2 regions of the Nocardia sp. NPDC003183 genome follow, and region 2 is predicted to be linked to the other one. Evidence: predicted binding sites of a transcription regulator. Region 2 holds the regulator's gene; the other holds the start of a gene.
The links. Region 2 encodes HspR, which represses chaperone genes until heat shock. Its sites were predicted from a motif close to ANNTGAGTNNNNNNNACTCANNT; they were not measured.
Positions count from the first base shown of each region.

Region 1: the regulator HspR is predicted to act here: its motif matches at 5,262-5,284, upstream of lon (endopeptidase La).

Region 1 covers NZ_JBSFTG010000004.1:242,654-250,799, forward strand. The annotation lists gene ACWDXS_RS17045 (acrylyl-CoA reductase family protein) at 1-323, opposite strand, end outside; gene ACWDXS_RS17050 (DNA polymerase IV) at 368-1,435, opposite strand; gene ACWDXS_RS17055 (TetR/AcrR family transcriptional regulator) at 1,508-2,071, shown strand; partial or broken gene ACWDXS_RS17060 (PaaI family thioesterase) at 2,113-2,520, shown strand; gene lon (endopeptidase La) at 2,761-5,247, opposite strand; gene ACWDXS_RS17070 (YciI family protein) at 5,436-5,843, shown strand; gene ACWDXS_RS17075 (RNA polymerase sigma factor) at 5,840-6,982, shown strand; gene ACWDXS_RS17080 (DUF3068 domain-containing protein) at 7,083-8,146, opposite strand, start outside.
Region 2 covers NZ_JBSFTG010000006.1:265,339-273,484, forward strand. The annotation lists gene ACWDXS_RS21025 (hypothetical protein) at 1-80, opposite strand, end outside; gene ACWDXS_RS21030 (DUF3558 domain-containing protein) at 90-617, opposite strand; gene ACWDXS_RS21035 (hypothetical protein) at 706-1,071, shown strand; gene ACWDXS_RS21040 (DapH/DapD/GlmU-related protein) at 1,116-1,694, opposite strand; gene ACWDXS_RS21045 (FAD-binding oxidoreductase) at 1,921-3,078, shown strand; gene ACWDXS_RS21050 (FAD-binding oxidoreductase) at 3,108-3,866, shown strand; gene ACWDXS_RS21055 (FAD-binding oxidoreductase) at 3,896-5,065, opposite strand; gene ACWDXS_RS21060 (heat shock protein transcriptional repressor HspR) at 5,682-6,083, opposite strand; gene dnaJ (molecular chaperone DnaJ) at 6,086-7,279, opposite strand; gene grpE (nucleotide exchange factor GrpE) at 7,304-7,876, opposite strand; gene dnaK (molecular chaperone DnaK) at 7,873-8,146, opposite strand, start outside.

The DNA of each region.
Region 1 (8,146 bases), on a different contig from region 2:
GCAGGCACCTTGGTGTATTCGGCAAAGCCACCGTTGCGCGAAACGCCCAGGTCGTAGCCATGGGCGATGACCTGATCGCCGGGGGAGAAGTCATCGATCTCCGAGGCGATCACCTCACCGGTGAGGTCGATGCCCGGCACGATCGGATAGTTGCGCACCACCCCACCGCGCGGCGTGATCGCCAGCAGATCTTTGTAGTTCGCGCTCGAGTAATGAACCTTGATCGTCACCTCGCCGCTACCGAGGAAGTCGTCTCCCACCGTTTCACGAGCGAGAACGATCCCACCATCGGATTCACGGGCCACCATCGCAGAAAACTCCATTGCCCGAGCATACGAGTTCGCGAGACCGCGGGGGAGGACCCACGTCAGGGCGGGACGAGTTCCAGGCGGACGCCGAGGAGGCGGATCGGGCGGTCCAGGTCGAAGCGGTCGATGATCGCCAGGGCGGTGTCGGTGATGGTGGTGATGTCGTCGGTGGGGGCGGGGAGTTTTTGCTGTTTGCTGCGGGTGTAGAAGGTTTTCGTGCGGACGGTGACCGAGACCCGGGTGCTGACGCGGTGGTGTTCGCGCATCTCCTCGGCGACCTCGGTGGCGATGCGGGCGACCTCGCGGCGGATTTCGCCGGGATCGGTGAGGTCGTGCGGGAAGGTCTCGGACTTGCTGCGGCCCACGGGGATTCGTGGGGTGGTCGAGAGTTCGGTGTCGCCTTTGCCGTGGCCGAGGACCCACAGGTAGGGGCCGGTGCTCGGGCCGAACTCGGCGGCCAGGCGCGCGCGGTCGGCGGACATGAGATCGGCGACCGTGGTGATGTCGAGGTCGGCCAGACGGTGGGCGATGCGGGCACCGACGCCCCAGAGCGCGTCGGTGGGGCGGTGGCCCATGAGTTCGGTCCAGTTGGCGGCGGTGAGCTCGAAGATGCCGGTGGCGGCGCCGGGGTCGTGCTCGGGTTCGGCGGAGGTCTTGCCGGTGGACTTGGCGAAACCGGTGGCGAGCTTCGCGGTGAGCTTGTTGTCGCCGATGCCGACCGCGCACGTGAGGCCGAGTTCGATGATGGCGGTGCGGATTTCGGCGGCCAGCTGCCACGGATCGCCGTCGGTGGCGACGAACGCCTCGTCCATCCCCCACACCTCGACCGCGCCGGCCACCCGGCCCAGCGTCGCCATGATCTCTTCGGAGGCCACCTCGTAGGCGGCCATGTCGACCGGCAGGAAAACGCCCTCCGGGCACTTGCGCTGCGCCATTCTCAACGCCATCCCCGCACGCACGCCGTAGGCCCGCGCGGGATAAGACGCGCAGGTCACGACCTTGCGGGGCTGCGCGGGATCGCCCTCGCCGCCGACGATCACCGGCAGGCCGCGCAGCTCAGGGCGACGCCGGAATTCCACCGCCGCCTGGAACTGGTCGAGATCCACATGCAGGAGCCACCGGGGCACAGTTCCGTCTTACCGCATCGCACCGACAGATCGGCTCTTGCCACGTCAGCCGGACAGAACTAAATTCTGTATATGGAGATGCGAGATCGGTTGTTGCTCGCCGCGGAGCGGCAGTTCGCCGAACACGGCGTGCTCGATGCCACGCTGAGCGATATCCGCGCCGCCGCCGATGCCAGCGTCGGCGCGCTGTACCACCACTTTCCGGACAAGTCCGACCTCTATCGGCAGGTCTGGATGGCCGCGCTCACCGACTACCAGCAACACTTCTGGAATGCCGTCGCCGACAGTCCCGACGCGCGGACCGGCGTCGAGGCCGGGGTGCGCGCGCACCTGCACTGGGTGCACGAATATCAATATCGCGCAACGGTTCTCACGGGTTCGCGGCCGCCCGGGGCCCGGGAGAGCGAGCGCAATGTGGAGTTCCTCACGGCCGTCCGGCGGTGGTGGCGCACGCACGCGGGATACGGCGCGGTGCGTGACCTGGAACTCGATCTCGTCTACGCGCTGTGGCTCGGTGCGGCACAGGAATACTCCCGCCAATGGCTTGGTGGCAATATCCGTACCGCGCCAACCGATGTCGCCCCCGAGCTCGCCGCCGCCGCGTGGGCGACACTGCGGGCCGACGGCACCGAATAGTCACCATGCAGGGCCACGCAACTCGAAGAACGGAACACCCGATGCCGACCGAAGCTTCCACCCTCGACCTCGACCTGGCGCGCCAGGTACTAGCCGCGCAGCCGTTCGCCCGTCTGGTCGGCACCGAGCTCACCGAATTCGGTGAGGGCGCAGCCACTCTCATCATCGACATCCAGCCAGAACACGGCCAGCAGTTCGGCTTCGTGCACGGCGGGGTGCTCGCCTACGCCGCCGACAACGCCCTCACCTTCGCCGCGGGTACCGTCCTGGGCCCCAACGTCCTCACCGGCGGCTTCACCATCACCTACCTGCGCCCTGCCCAGGGCGAGCGCCTGCGCGTGCACGCCACCGTCCTTGGCGCCACCCGCCGCCAGGCCGTCACCCACTGCGACGTCTACGCCGAGACCGAGGGCGAGGAACCTGTCCTCTGCGCGGTCGCCCAGGGCACCACTCGCCGCGTCGAGAAGGACCTCGCCCCCACCACCGAGGAAGACGCGGACGGTTTCGACGACGACGATCTCGACGACGACCTCGACGACCTCGACGACCTCGACGACCAGGACAACTACGACACCGACCAACTCGCCGTAGTCACCGTCGCGGGCCCGATGCTGCCGCCGACCGTCAGCCGCTAGCCGGACACGTCAACGGGCCGTACACAGCTGTGCACGGCCCGTTGACAGCGGGGATCAGGCGCTGACGGCGAAGGTCTTGCCGTCGGCGGCGGGTTCGGCGATCGGCTCGATCGCGTAGGCCAGGATGTCTGCCACGTCGGCGACGGGGCGGACGTTCAGGGCGGCCAGTACTTCCGCCGGGACTTCGTCCAGGTCCGGTTCGTTGCGGGCCGGGATGAAGACGGTCTTCAGGCCGGCTCGCTGGGCGGCGAGCAGCTTCTGCTTCACGCCGCCGATCGGCAGGACACTGCCGTTCAGGGTGACCTCGCCGGTCATCCCCACATCGCCGCGGACCGGGCGACCGAGGGCCAGCGACACCAGGGCGGTGACCATGGTGACGCCCGCCGAAGGGCCGTCCTTGGGGACCGCACCCGCGGGGAAGTGGATGTGGATGTTGCGGTCGAGGACCTTCGGCTCGATACCGATTTCCTCCAGGTGCGAGCGGACGTAGGTGAGGGCGATCTGAGCCGATTCCTTCATCACGTCACCGAGCTGGCCGGTGAGGGTGAGCGAACGCTCGCCCTCGGCGCCGTTGGCCTCGATGTAGAGGACATCGCCGCCCGCACCGGTCACCGCGAGGCCGGTCGCCACGCCCGGGACGGAGGTGCGCTCCATCGAGTCCGGGGTGAAGCGGGGACGCCCGAGGTAGTCGGTGAGGTTGTCGAGGTCGACCACCAGGCTCGTCACCTGACCGACCGGCTGCGGACCGGCCGCGATGTCGATGACGTTGTCGTAGCCGAGTTCGGGGTCGTACCCGAGCACCGCGCCCTCGCCCAGCGCGCCCTTGTCGACGAGCGGGGCGTCCACGGCAGCGTCGCCGACGCTCGCGGGGTCGCCTGTGACCAGGCGAGTTGCCGCCTTGCGCAAGGCTTTTGCCACCAGGCGCTCCATTTGACGCACACCCGCCTCCCGGGTGTAGTTCGCCGCGATCTCGCGCAGGGCCGCGTCGGTGATCGACACTTCTTCCGCGGTCAGCGCGTTGCGCTCCAGCTGGCGGGGAACCAGGAAGTCGCGCGCGATCGCCACCTTGTCGGCCTCGGTGTAGCCGTCGACGGTGATGAGCTCCATACGGTCCAGCAGGGGACCGGGGATGGTGTCCATGACGTTGGCGGTCGCGATGAACAGGACATTCGACAGGTCGAGGTCCAGGTCCAGGTAGTGGTCGCGGAAGGTGTGGTTCTGCGCGGGGTCGAGGACCTCGAGCAGGGCCGCCGCCGGATCACCACGGAAGTCGGAGCCGACCTTGTCGATCTCGTCCAGCAGGACAACGGGATTCATCGAACCCGCCTCCTTCACCGCACGCACGATCCGGCCCGGCAGCGCGCCGACGTAGGTGCGGCGGTGGCCACGGATCTCGGCCTCGTCGCGCACGCCGCCGAGGGCGACGCGAACGAACTTGCGGCCCAGCGCCTTGGCGACCGATTCACCCAGCGAGGTCTTGCCGACACCGGGGGGACCCACCAGCACGAGCACCGCGCCGGACCCGCGTCCACCCACGACCTCGAGACCGCGCGCGGCCCGCCGCGAACGCACCGCCAGGTACTCGACCATCCGGTCCTTCACCTCGTCGAGGCCGTGGTGATCGGCGTCGAGCACCGCTCGCGCGGCCGAGACATCGGTGCTGTCCTCGGTTTTCACCGTCCACGGCAGATCGAGCACGGTGTCGAGCCAGGTACGGATCCAGCCGGATTCCGGGCTCTGGTCGCTGGCGCGCTCCAACCGGCCGACCTCGCGCAGCGCCTCCGCGCGCACGTTCTCGGGCAGGTCCGCGTTCTCCACGCGAGTGCGGTAGTCGTCGGCGCCGTCGGGTTCGTCCTCGCCGAGTTCCTTGCGGATGGCGTTGAGCTGCTGACGCAGCAGGAACTCGCGCTGACTCTTCTCCATGCCGTCGCGGACGTCTTCGGAGATCTTGTCGGTGACCTCCACCTCGGCGATGTGGTCCTTGATCCAGTCGATCTGCTTGGTCAGCCGCACCGCGACATCGGGGGTCTCGAGCAGTTCGCGCTTCTGGTCGTCGGACAGGTACGGCGCGTAGCCCGCGGTGTCGGCGATGGCCTCTACGTCGTCGAGCTGGTTGACGATGTCGATGATCTGCCAGGCCTCACGCCGCTGCAGCACGGCGACGACCAGCTTCTTGTACTCGGCGGCGAGCTCGGTGGTCCGCTCGTCGGGCTCGACCGCCTCGACGAGTTCGGCCTCCACCCACAGCGCGGCTCCCGGCCCGGTGACACCGTGCCCGATCCGGGCGCGGCGCTCGGCCTTCAACACGGCCGCGGGCGCGCCGCCGCGCATCCGGCCGACCTGTTCGATGGTGGCGACGACGCCGTAGGACGCGTAGCCCTCGTCGAGGCGCGGCGCGACCAGCACCGAACCGGTTTTGGCCGCCTGGGCGGCGTCGATGGCGGCCTGCGCGGATTCGTCCAGTTCGATGGGCACGACCATGCCCGGCAGCACGATCGGATCGGTCAGGAACAGCACCGGCAGGTTCTGAGCTGAAGTCATGTCGACCCTTCCAAAGTTGAGCTTTGCTGACTCAACATGGACCCCCGGCGGTTTGTTCCTGCAGGTGGCGCCGTTCACTCACGGCGAAAACAATCGGCCGGGATTCTTGTGCCGCCGATGTCGAGAACGCGTGGGTGGCTCCGTCCCAGGGGTACAACCCACACAGAACACCAACCGAGGAGAACATCATGGCCAAGTACCTGCTGCTCAAGCACTACCGTGGCGCGCCCGCATCGGTCAACGACGCGCCGATGGATCAGTGGACGGCGGACGAGGTGTCCGCGCATGTGCAGTACATGGTGGATTTCGCCGATCGATTGCGATCGACCGGCGAGTTCGTCGACGGTCAGGCACTGTCCACCCAGGGCACGTGGGTCCGCTCGGACGGCGCGGGTCGCCCGCCGGTCACCGACGGGCCGTTCGCGGAGACCAAGGACCTGATCGCCGGGTGGATGGTCATCGATGTCGAGACCTATGACCGGGCGCTCGAACTCGCCGGGGAGCTGTCGGCGGCACCGGGCGCAGGTGGAAAGCCGGTGCAGGAATGGCTCGAACTGCGGCCGTTCTACACAGAGTTGCCCACGGTGACCGAATGAACGACGCGCTACTGCGCGAACTCGTCCCCGCGGTGATCGCGATCCTCGTCCGCCGCGGGGCCGGGTTCGCGGCGGCCGAGGACGCGGTGCAGGAGGCGCTGATCCGGGCGCTGGAAACCTGGCCCGACGATCCACCGCGCGACGCGAAGGGCTGGCTCGTCGCCGTCGCCTGGCGGAAGTTCATCGATGCGACACAGGCCGAAACATCCAGGCGTGGGCGAGAATTCGCGGTCGATGCCGAGCCCGAAGCCGGTCCGGTGCCCGCCACGGACGACACGCTGTGGCTGTATTTCCTGTGCGCGCATCCCTCGCTGTCGCCGGGCTCGGCCGTCGCGCTGACCTTGCGTGCGGTCGGCGGCCTGACGACCCGGCAGATCGCGACGGCCTACCTGGTTCCGGAATCGACTATGGCGCAACGGATCAGCCGGGCCAAGAAGCGGATCACGGGCTTACCGCTGGACCGTCCCAGCGATCCGGCAACGGTGCTGCGGGTGCTCTACCTCGTCTTCAACGAGGGCTACAGCGGCGACATCGATCTGGCCGCCGAAGCCATCCGCCTCACCCGTCAGCTCGCCGCCTCGACCGGCGAACCCGAGGTCTCGGGGCTGCTCGCGCTGATGCTGCTGCACCACGCCCGCCGTGCGTCGCGTATCGAGGGCGGGCGCTTGATTCCGCTGGCCGCACAGGACCGATCCCGGTGGGACACACACCTTATCGCCGAGGGCGTGACGATCCTGCAAGCCGCACTGGCGCGTGACCGCCTGGGCGAATACCAGGCCCAAGCCGCGATCGCGGCCCTGCACGCGGACGCCCCGAGCACCGCTGAGACGGACTGGATACAGATCGTGGAGTGGTACGACGAACTACTGCTTCTCACCGACAGCCCGGTGGTGTGCCTGAATCGCGCGGTCGCGGTCGGTGAGGCCGACGGCCCCCGAGCAGGGCTGGCCGCCCTCGCGGATCTCGACCCGGAACTACCGCGCCACAGCGCATCCCGGGCCTACCTACTCGAACGAGCGGGCGAACTCAAGGAGGCCGCGACCCTGTACGCCGCAGCGGCCCGCGCGGCCACCACAGTTCTCGAGCGCGACCATCTCACCCGCGAGGCGGCTCGAGTTCGGCAGTTACCGCGACCCTGAATCCGATTGCCGCGCGGTCGCACTGGGCAAACCTGCCCGCAAAACAGCTCGGCCTCCCCCGGGTTGAGGACCGGGGGAGGCCGAGTTGTGGACAGGTGGCTTACAGGTTCGAGGAACGAATCCGCTCGGTCGGGGGATCGAACGGACGGCCCGCGGTGGAGCCCGAGCTCAGGAATCCGAGGACCGCGCCGCCGATGAGGAAGATGGCGGCGAGGATGCCCAGGATGATCGGCAGAGTCTTGCCGTACAGGTCGAGCTTGTCGAGGCTCTCCTGGGTGACGGCCATCTGGGCTTCGATGGTCTCTTCGTCGAAGACGAGGTGCGACTTCAGGATGTTGACGTCCACCTGCCCGGCGCTACGGCCGTAGTACATGTGGAGGTTCTCGCCACCCTTGAGAACCGCGCCGGTCCTCGGCTCCACCCACACGTCGCGGGTGTTGGTGTAGAAGCGCGTCATGGTGACCGGCTCGGTGCCCTCGAGGCCCCACTTGGCGGCGGGCAGGGCGAGCTGATGGGACGGGTGCTTGACGACGTCCCACATGTTCGTCACCGGGATGGTCTGCCGGAAGTGGTAGACCGGCACGCCGTTGATCTCCGACTCGTCGATGAAATCGATGTCGTAGGTGGCGCGGGCGTTGAGGTCGAAGTACGGGTACGACTTCTTCTCGGTGCCGATCGGGAAGCGGTACTGCAGGCCGCGCCGCTGCGACTCGGTGGGGATCGCGGCGCCCGACTTGGGGTCCTGAGCCACGGCGATCGAACCGTTGGGCGAGGCGTCGATCGGCGCGCCGGTGACGCGGTCGATGGTGACGCGGTCGACCGAGGCGGTGAGCAGGCCGTCCTTGGGGTCCTGGTCGTCGCGACGCAGGGTCTGGCCGGCCTGGACGGTCATCTCGTCGGCGTCCGAGGGCTCCTCGACCGTCAGGAAGCGCTGGGAAACGAGCGGCACATTGGTGTTCACCTTGGCAGCGCCCTCGGTCGCGGTGAGCGACTTCGCGTCCAGCACGAGGCTTTCCTCGCCGGGCACGCTCTTGGCGACCGTGGTGATGCGCAAGTCGAGCGGGGTCTTGGCGACCTTGCCGACCGTGTAGGTGGGAATCATGACCGCGGCCGCGAGCAGCAGCGCGCCGAGACCGACGAGGATGCAGGCGATGAGCCTGCGTA
Region 2 (8,146 bases):
GCGGCAGCCTCGTCGTTCAGGTAGACCTCACCGGCCCTCGCCTGACCGACCAACTGGCTGTATGGGGTATCGCCCGCCATTCCCAGCCCCTACTTCGGGAACGTCGGCACTAGCAGGGCGCCGGCGCGCTGGAGGTAGACACATGGGTCCTCCAACGGTCCGTCGGCGATTGCCGAATTACCAACCGCGAGCTGAACGACACCCTGTTCGGACGGGAAGACAACATCGCACCATAGGTTTCGAGTGTCACCCTGTACCCGAAATTGGCGCCCCTGCCGATTCGCGATGGTGACGTCGGCGAAGTTGATGTTCCCCGGCTTCTGCTCGAAATAGCTGACCGGCTTGTCTGTCGTATAGACGGTCAGGGCGTAGCTGGAACCTTCCCATCCACAGATCTCCCACCCCGACTGCGGAACCCCCGCGACACCCTTCTCCTCCGTAGCCGGATCAACCCCAGCCTCCGTCAACGCAGCATCCGAAATCTCCGTGCACGGATTCCACAACACCGGCTTGGCCGTGGTCGTCGCCCCCTTCGACGTCGACTCCCCCGAGTCGCACCCGACCAGCCCGACAACCGCCAAACCGGCAACCACCATCGCCGTACCTGCGCGTTTCATCCCCACCCCTTCCGGCCGAGTACTGCCTTGACCAGGCACATTAGCACGGTCAACCGACCAGAGCCGGGGCCGCGTAAGTTGTCGGAGCATGAGCGAACTTCGACTTTCGGCGCCGTTCGACGGGCGCAATCCCGAGGGCAAACCGGTGGTGAACCGGTCGGCGGTGGACTCCGATATCCAGGATCAGGTGCTGTCCTACCTCGAGCACGCGCCGGTGATTCTGAGCGCCCGCGGCCACGACGCCGACGAGTTCGACCCCACCCAGCGCGACGTGCCGTTGAACTTCCACACCGACGGCGCGTTCGTCTGGCCGGGCGCTGTTCCCTACTACCTGCGCAAGTACGGGCTGCCGCCGGAGGCCGCGCTGGTCCAGCACATCGTGGGCAAGGGGTTCGAGATCGGGGAGGTCGACGAAGGGGCACGGCAGGCGGCGGTGCAGAAGGTCACCGGCTGACGCGGTGTCAGCGCAGGCGTTCCGTGGGCAACACGACGGCCGAACTACCAGCGTCGACGCACAGCCGCCTTGGAACCGGCCACCAAGCTGTTCGCCGGGACGTCGTCCGCGACGACCGCACCCGCGGCGATCACCGCGTCGCGACCGATGCTGACGCCGGGCAGAATCATCGCGCCCGCGCCGATCCACACGTTGTCCGCCACGTCGATCGGCGCACCGGTGAGGAATCGGCGCCGTTCCTCCGGATCGACGGGATGGCCCATGGTGATGAAGGTGGCCTTCGGGCCGACCATCACGCCCCGGCCCAACCGGATTCCGGCGTAGTCGAGGAACGTGCAGCCCTGATTGATGAACACACGCTCGGCCAGGTCCAGGTTCAGACCGTGATCGGTATAGAACGGCGGGTAGATCGTGAGACCCGCGGGGAGCGGACGGCCGAGGATCTCCCCCAGCAGCGCCGCCTTTCCGGTCTCGTCGTCGAAGGGCAGACCGTTGAGACGGGACGTCAACGCGCTGACCTGCAGAACTCGCTCGTGCATCGCCGTGAACTCGGCCCCGAGAACCCGTTCACCCCTGGCCAGAAGTTCGGGATCGTGAATCTCCATGAAGTTGTCGCTCGCCATCCTTCGATTCTCACGCACCTTCGCGCGCGACCCGCAAGATCACCGACGCGTATCGATGATGGGGAGATCGTGCTGATCGCAGACGTGGGGTTTACGATCCGTGCGGCTGGGAACGGGCGTGACGAGCATCCCTGCACCGAGACGACGGTTTCGGGGGATACTGGGGACGGCGGCACCGACGGGTGAGCCACATTGCGGCAATTGCAGAGAAATGGAGCTTGACGACGTGGATGCGCGTTCGCTTGCGCTGGTCCGCGCCGATTTCCGCGGGGTGTCGGAGACACCCGGTGGGTCCGAGCGGCTGATCAGCGCTTTCTACGGTCACCTGTTCGCGCAGGATCCGAGGTTGCGTGAGCTGTTTCCGCCTGCCATGGACATGCAGGCCAAGCGGATCACGACGGCGGTACAGTTCGTCCTCGACCATCTCGAGGACTTCGAACGCGCCCAGCGCTTCCTCGAGCAACTCGCCCGCGACCATCGCAAGTACGGGGTCGAGGCCGACCACTACGATCTGGCCGGACGCGCGCTGCTCGCGGCGCTGCGAACCTTCCACGGCAATCGCTGGACCAGAGAACTCGATGAGGGCTGGCGTGACATCACGCTGCTGATCTCGGCGTCGATGGCGATCGGCGCCAACGAGGACACCTCGCAGCCGTACTGGGACGCGACCGTGGTGGGTCACCGGCGGGTGCTCGACGATCTGGCGATCGTGCGATTACAGGCCGACGGACCCATTCCGTTCAAGGCCGGACAGTATGTGCCGGTCGCGGTGCCGCAGCGGCCGAATATGTGGCGCTACTTCTCCCCCGCCATCCCCGCGAACCCGTATGGCGAGATCGAATTCCATGTGCGGCGGATCAGTGGCGGCTGGGTGAGCCCGGCGATCGTCAACGACACCAAGGTCGGGGACCGGTGGAAGATCGCCGGGCCGCTCGGTGGGTTGCACGTGGACCGGGAGTCGGGCCGCGATGTGCTGATGATCGGCTCCGGCACGGGCATCGCGCCGTTGCGGGCACAGCTGATCGAGATGAGCCAGCGCGGGATCAATCCGCGCGTGCACTTCTTCATCGGCGGGCGCTATCCCGGCGACCTCTACGACGTGGACAACATGTGGCAGCTCTCGCAGTCCAATCCGTGGTTGACCGTGGTGCCGGTGTGCGAGGAACACACCAATCCCTGGTGGTATCCCCAGGATTCGGGTGCGACGCCGATGGGCATGCCGCGCCGCCTGGTCGGTAATCTGGGAGCGGTGGTGACCAGCTTCGGCGCGTGGTCGGATCGTCAGATCCAGATCGCGGGATCGCCGTCGATGATCGCCAACACCCGTTACGCGCTCCAGCGGGCCGGTACACCGCTCGAGATCATCGCCGCCGACCCCGTCTGAACCCGCCCGCGACATCGCGAAAGAGGCTGATGAGCAACGCTTTTCCTGACCCCGCCTGGACGGCGACCGTCGTCGGTCACCACCGCCTGCGCCACGACCTCGCCGTGATCCGGCTGATCGGCGATTTCGTGCCGTTCGAGGCGGGCGGTTCGGTGGAGGTCGAGGTGCCGCAGCATCCGGGGGTGCGGCGGCGGTTCTCCCCCGCGCTGCCGCCCTCGCTGGACGGCAAGCTCGAGTTCCATGTGCGCACGGTGCCCGGCGGGTGGTGTTCGAGTTCCATCGTCGCCGACACCAAACCCGGTGATCAGTGGCGAATCAACGCCCCCCACGGGGTTTTCGCGGTCGATCCCGACGCTGTCGAGGTGGTGATGATCGCCGGCGGTACCGGGCTGGCGCCGATGCGCGCTCAGATCCTGGACCTGGCCCGTCGTGACACTCCGCCGCGCACCTACCTGTTCTTCGGTGGCCGCTCACCCCGCGACCTCTACGCCAACGACATGCTGTTCCTGCTGTCGGGCGAATTGCCGTGGCTTTCGGTCATTCCGGTTGTCGAAAGCCCGGAAGATCCTGCGGTGCGCGATGAATGGCACGAGCAGACCCGCTCCGACGTGGGCTTCGGACTCGAGGAAATGCTCCACGGCACCCTCGCTGACGTCGCCGCAGCCCACGGCCCGTTCACCAAACACCAAGTCCTGGTCTGCGGTTCGCCCGCGATGGTCCGCACCACCGTCGACCGTCTGATCGAAGCGGGAACTCCCCCGGCCAACATCATCTCCGAAGGCGCCTGAGGACCACGGGCTCGCGGCAAGCCCGCGGGTCAGAACAAGGGGTCGTGGCGGATCGACTGGGCTTGGGTACCGGCCGCCATCAGGCGGAACTTGGTGGTCTGGACCATCGAGGGGGAGCCGACGATTTGGACGTCGCGGTCTGCCCAGGGGCCGTAGCTGGCGACGACCTTGCCGATTTGGCCGGTCATGCGGGGTTCCAGGCCGGGTAGATCCGGCTGGGGGTCGCCGGAGTCGTAGTACCACCAGGGGTTTTCGTCACTCTCGGTGACGGGGGTGACGGTGAGCCATTTGTTGGCGATGGCGAGTTGGCTCAGGACCTGGAGGTCGTAGAGATCGCAGGGGTGGTGGCCGCCGACGAACAGGTGCACCTTCGGGTTGACCCGGCGCTGGGCCATCGCCATGATCTGCGCGCGCAGGGGGGCGATGCCGGTGCCACAACCGACCATCAGCATCTTGCGTTTGGTGTTGCGCGGTACGCCGAGACCGCCGAGCGGCGAGCCGAGCGCCCACTGATCACCGACGGCGGTGTGCGCGACCATGGCGGGGCTGACCCACCCGCCGAGCACGCCGCGAACGTGGAACTCGATCTCGCCGTTGGGATTGGCCGGGTTCGCGGGTGAGAGATAGCGCCACATCCGTGGCCGCGAGGGGATCTGCACGCTGAGGTACTGACCGGCGGCGTACTGCATCGGCACGTCGAGCTGGACCCGGACGATCGAGAGATTGCGCAGCACCTCGCGATGTTCGACGACGGTGCCCGTCCAGGTAGCCGGGGTGGTCTCCTTGTCGGCGGCGCTGATCATCGCGCCGCTGATGGTGGCCAGACCTTCGTCCCACGCGCTGGCGACCTCGTCGGTCCACATCTCCGCACCGGCGAACAAGCGCATGGCGGATTTCAGCGAGTTGGCCACGGCCACATAGTGCGCCGGTTGCACGCCGTATTTGCGATGGTCGCGACCGAGCTGGGCCAGGAACGGCAGCAGCTTGTCGGGCTCCTCCAGCCGGTCGAGGGCGTAGGAGATCGCCGTGACGAGCCGGTCGCGCTGGGAATCCATGGCAGCCGGGAAGTAGTCGCGGACACCGGGGTAGTCCGTGAAGAGGATCGAGTAGAACGACCTCGACAGCTTCTCGGGTCCACCTTCTTCCGCAGCAACCGCCTTGAACGTAGTACGGATCAAAGCGACAGTCCGCGAATCCATATGTGTCACAACCTCGTTTCGCCATCGAACGCTAGCCGCGCCGGCGAGTGACGGGCTGGGAGGACACTCGTCAGCAGCCGATGCGAGAAGTCTAGGCGAGGTTTGCCAGCTTAGGAATCGTACTCTTAAACATCACGCATGTAATTCGCGAAATACCAGGCGGTTCCCAGTAGTTTCTCATGAAAACATACCTCAAGCCCGTTAATTGCGGGTGAACAGCCGCTCACGATTCTCGAAACCACCAGGAATATCAGACAATTGGTGACCAATGGCCCTGGTAGAGCGACCCTTCCGCTACGTCGACCGCATGCGGCAAACCGGCGCGCCGAGCCATGACACGCATGGTAGGCGCACCGGAGTGGCTGGTAACCGGGAGCGAATTGCCTTCCGATTGGTCCGAATTCAGCATCCGGACAGCAAACTTTTGGACGTCCACGGTGATAAATCCCCACCTCAGCGCGCCGCGACGCGACTTCCGATCAGCAAGATCACGAATAAGTGAGTTGCTGGAGAGTCACCAGCCGGTCGCCGGGGGTTGACCGGAGACGAACGAGCCCCCGGCTCGCATCCACCACAGCGGATGGGCGAACCGGAGGCTCGTCGAATCGAAGACGACTCAGCGCCGATGCCGTGGCTGCCACACCACGAGCGCGGTACTGCGCGCGGGCGGCGACAGATCGGGCCGGTAGCCCGCCCGCAACCGCTCCATCTCCGCGCTCATCTCCTCGACGCGCTGCTGCAACGCCTCCACCTGATTGGTGAGCTCGATGATGCGCTTGATGCCGGCGAGATTGACGCCCTCGTCCTGCGACAGGCGCTGCACCTCGCGCAGCACCTCGACGTCGCGGGCCGAATAACGGCGTCCGCCACCCGAGGTCCGTTGCGGGGTGACCAAACCCAGCCGATCGTAGGTACGCAACGTCTGCGCGTGCATCCCCGCCAGCTGAGCCGCCACCGAGATCATGAAGAACTCGGCACGCGCGGTAGCACCCGAAACGGACTTCGGATCATCGGACATCATCAAGCACCCGCCCATCCTGCACGCGGTTCGAAGCCACTGGCCTTCTCCGCCTCCTGATAGCGCTTGAGCGCATCGGTGGCGTCGGAGTCGAGCGATTGCGGCACCGCGACCTTCACCGTGACCAGCAGGTCACCGGCGCCGCCCGCCGCGCCGCGCTTGGGCACGCCACGACCGCGAACTCGCAGGATACGCCCGTCGGCGGTGCCCGGGGGCACCTTCACGCCGACCCGGCCGTCCAGCGTCGGTACGGAAACTGTTGTCCCCAGTACCAATTCGCTGTAGCTCACCGGGAGCACCAGGGTGAGGTCGTCGCCCTGGCGGCCGAAGACCTTGTCCTGGCTGACGTGCACGGTGACATACAGATCGCCCGAAGGCGCACCGCGCAGACCCGCCTCGCCCTGACCGGCCAGCCGGATCTTCTGACCGTCACTGACGCCCGGAGGAATCCGGACGGTGATGGTGCGGGTGCGGTTCTGGATACCGGTGCCCGAGCAATCGGTGCACGGGTCGTCGATGATCGACCCGGTGCCGCGACAGTCGTCGCAGGGCTCGCTGAAACCGAACGCGCCCTGATTCCGGCTGACCACGCCCGCACCATTGCAGTGCGGGCACACGCGCGGGCTGGTGCCCGGCTTGGCACCGCTGCCGTGACAGGTGGTGCACGGCGAGGGACTCGTCATCCGCAGCGGAACGGTGACGCCCTGGGCGGCCTCACGGAAACCCAGGGTCGTCTCGGTCTCCACGTCGGAGCCGCGGCGCGGACGAGCCGCCGCCCGGCCACCGCCGCCACCCCGGTTGAACAGCCCGCCCAGCAGATCGCCGAGCCCGCCGTCGCCCGCGGCGCCGGTACCACCGGCCTGACCGAAGATGTCACCGATGTTGAAGTCCTGCGAGAAGCCGCCGCCGGCACCGGGATTGAACCCGCCGCCGTAGGCTCGTCCGCCACCGCCGCCGCCCGCGAACATGCGGCGCGTCTCGTCGTACTCCTTGCGCTTGGCAGGATCCGACAGCACCGCATTGGCTTCGCTCACGGACTTGAACCGCTCCTCGGCCTTGGTGTCACCCGGGTTGGAGTCCGGGTGCAGGTCGCGGGCGAGCTTGCGGTAGGCCTTCTTGATCTCGTCCTGCGAGGCGCCGGAGGAGACACCCAGCTCCTTGTAGAAGTCCTTTTCGATCCACTCCCGTTGGCTCACCGGGCATCTCCTCCTTTCGCGTTCTTATTGACTGTCGCCGGCATCCGGATCCGATGCCCCCGCGGCCTCGGCATCGGTTACCCCGACCAGCGCGTGCCGAAGCACCCGGTCGCCGAACCGATAGCCCTTGCGCATGACGATGCCGATCACCGGGTCGGCGCCCGAACCCTCGTGCTGCACTGCCTCGTGCAGCGTGGGGTCGAACGGGTCACCGGCGGAACCGAATTCGACCAGACCCTGCTTGGTGAGCGCGGTCTCGAGCTTGTCGGCGACGGACTTCAGCGGGCCGGAGTCGAGGTCGCCGTGCGCCCTCGCCCGATCCAGATCGTCCAGCACCGCGAGCAATTCGGTGACCACCGACGCCTTGGCGGCATCGATGTTGGCCTGCCGGTCACGCTCGACCCGGCGGCGGTAGTTCGCGTATTCCGCGGTCAACCGCTGCAGGTCGGCCGTGCGCTCGGCCAGCTCGTCGTGCTCCGGCTCGACGACTTCGGCGTCGAGGGCGGAGTCCGCCGGGGCGGCCTCCGCGTTCTCGTCCGCAGTGTCGTCCAGGATTTCCTCGACCAACTCCTGCTCCGAGGAGTTCGCCTCGGTCACTTCTTGTCCGTGTCGACCGGCTCGTCCACGACCTCCGCGTCGACGACCTGATCGTCATCGGCCTGGCTGGGGCCCGCGCCGTTGCCGGACTGCGCGTCGGCGGCGGCACTGGCCTCGTAGATCGCCTGGCCCAGGGCCTGCGACTCGGTGGCCAGCTTCTCCACGGCCGACTTCACCGCGGAGATGTCGGTGCCCTCGAGCGCCTGCTTGGCCTCGGCGACCGCGTTCTCCACCTTCGCCAGCTGATCGGCGGAGACCTGTGCGCCACCC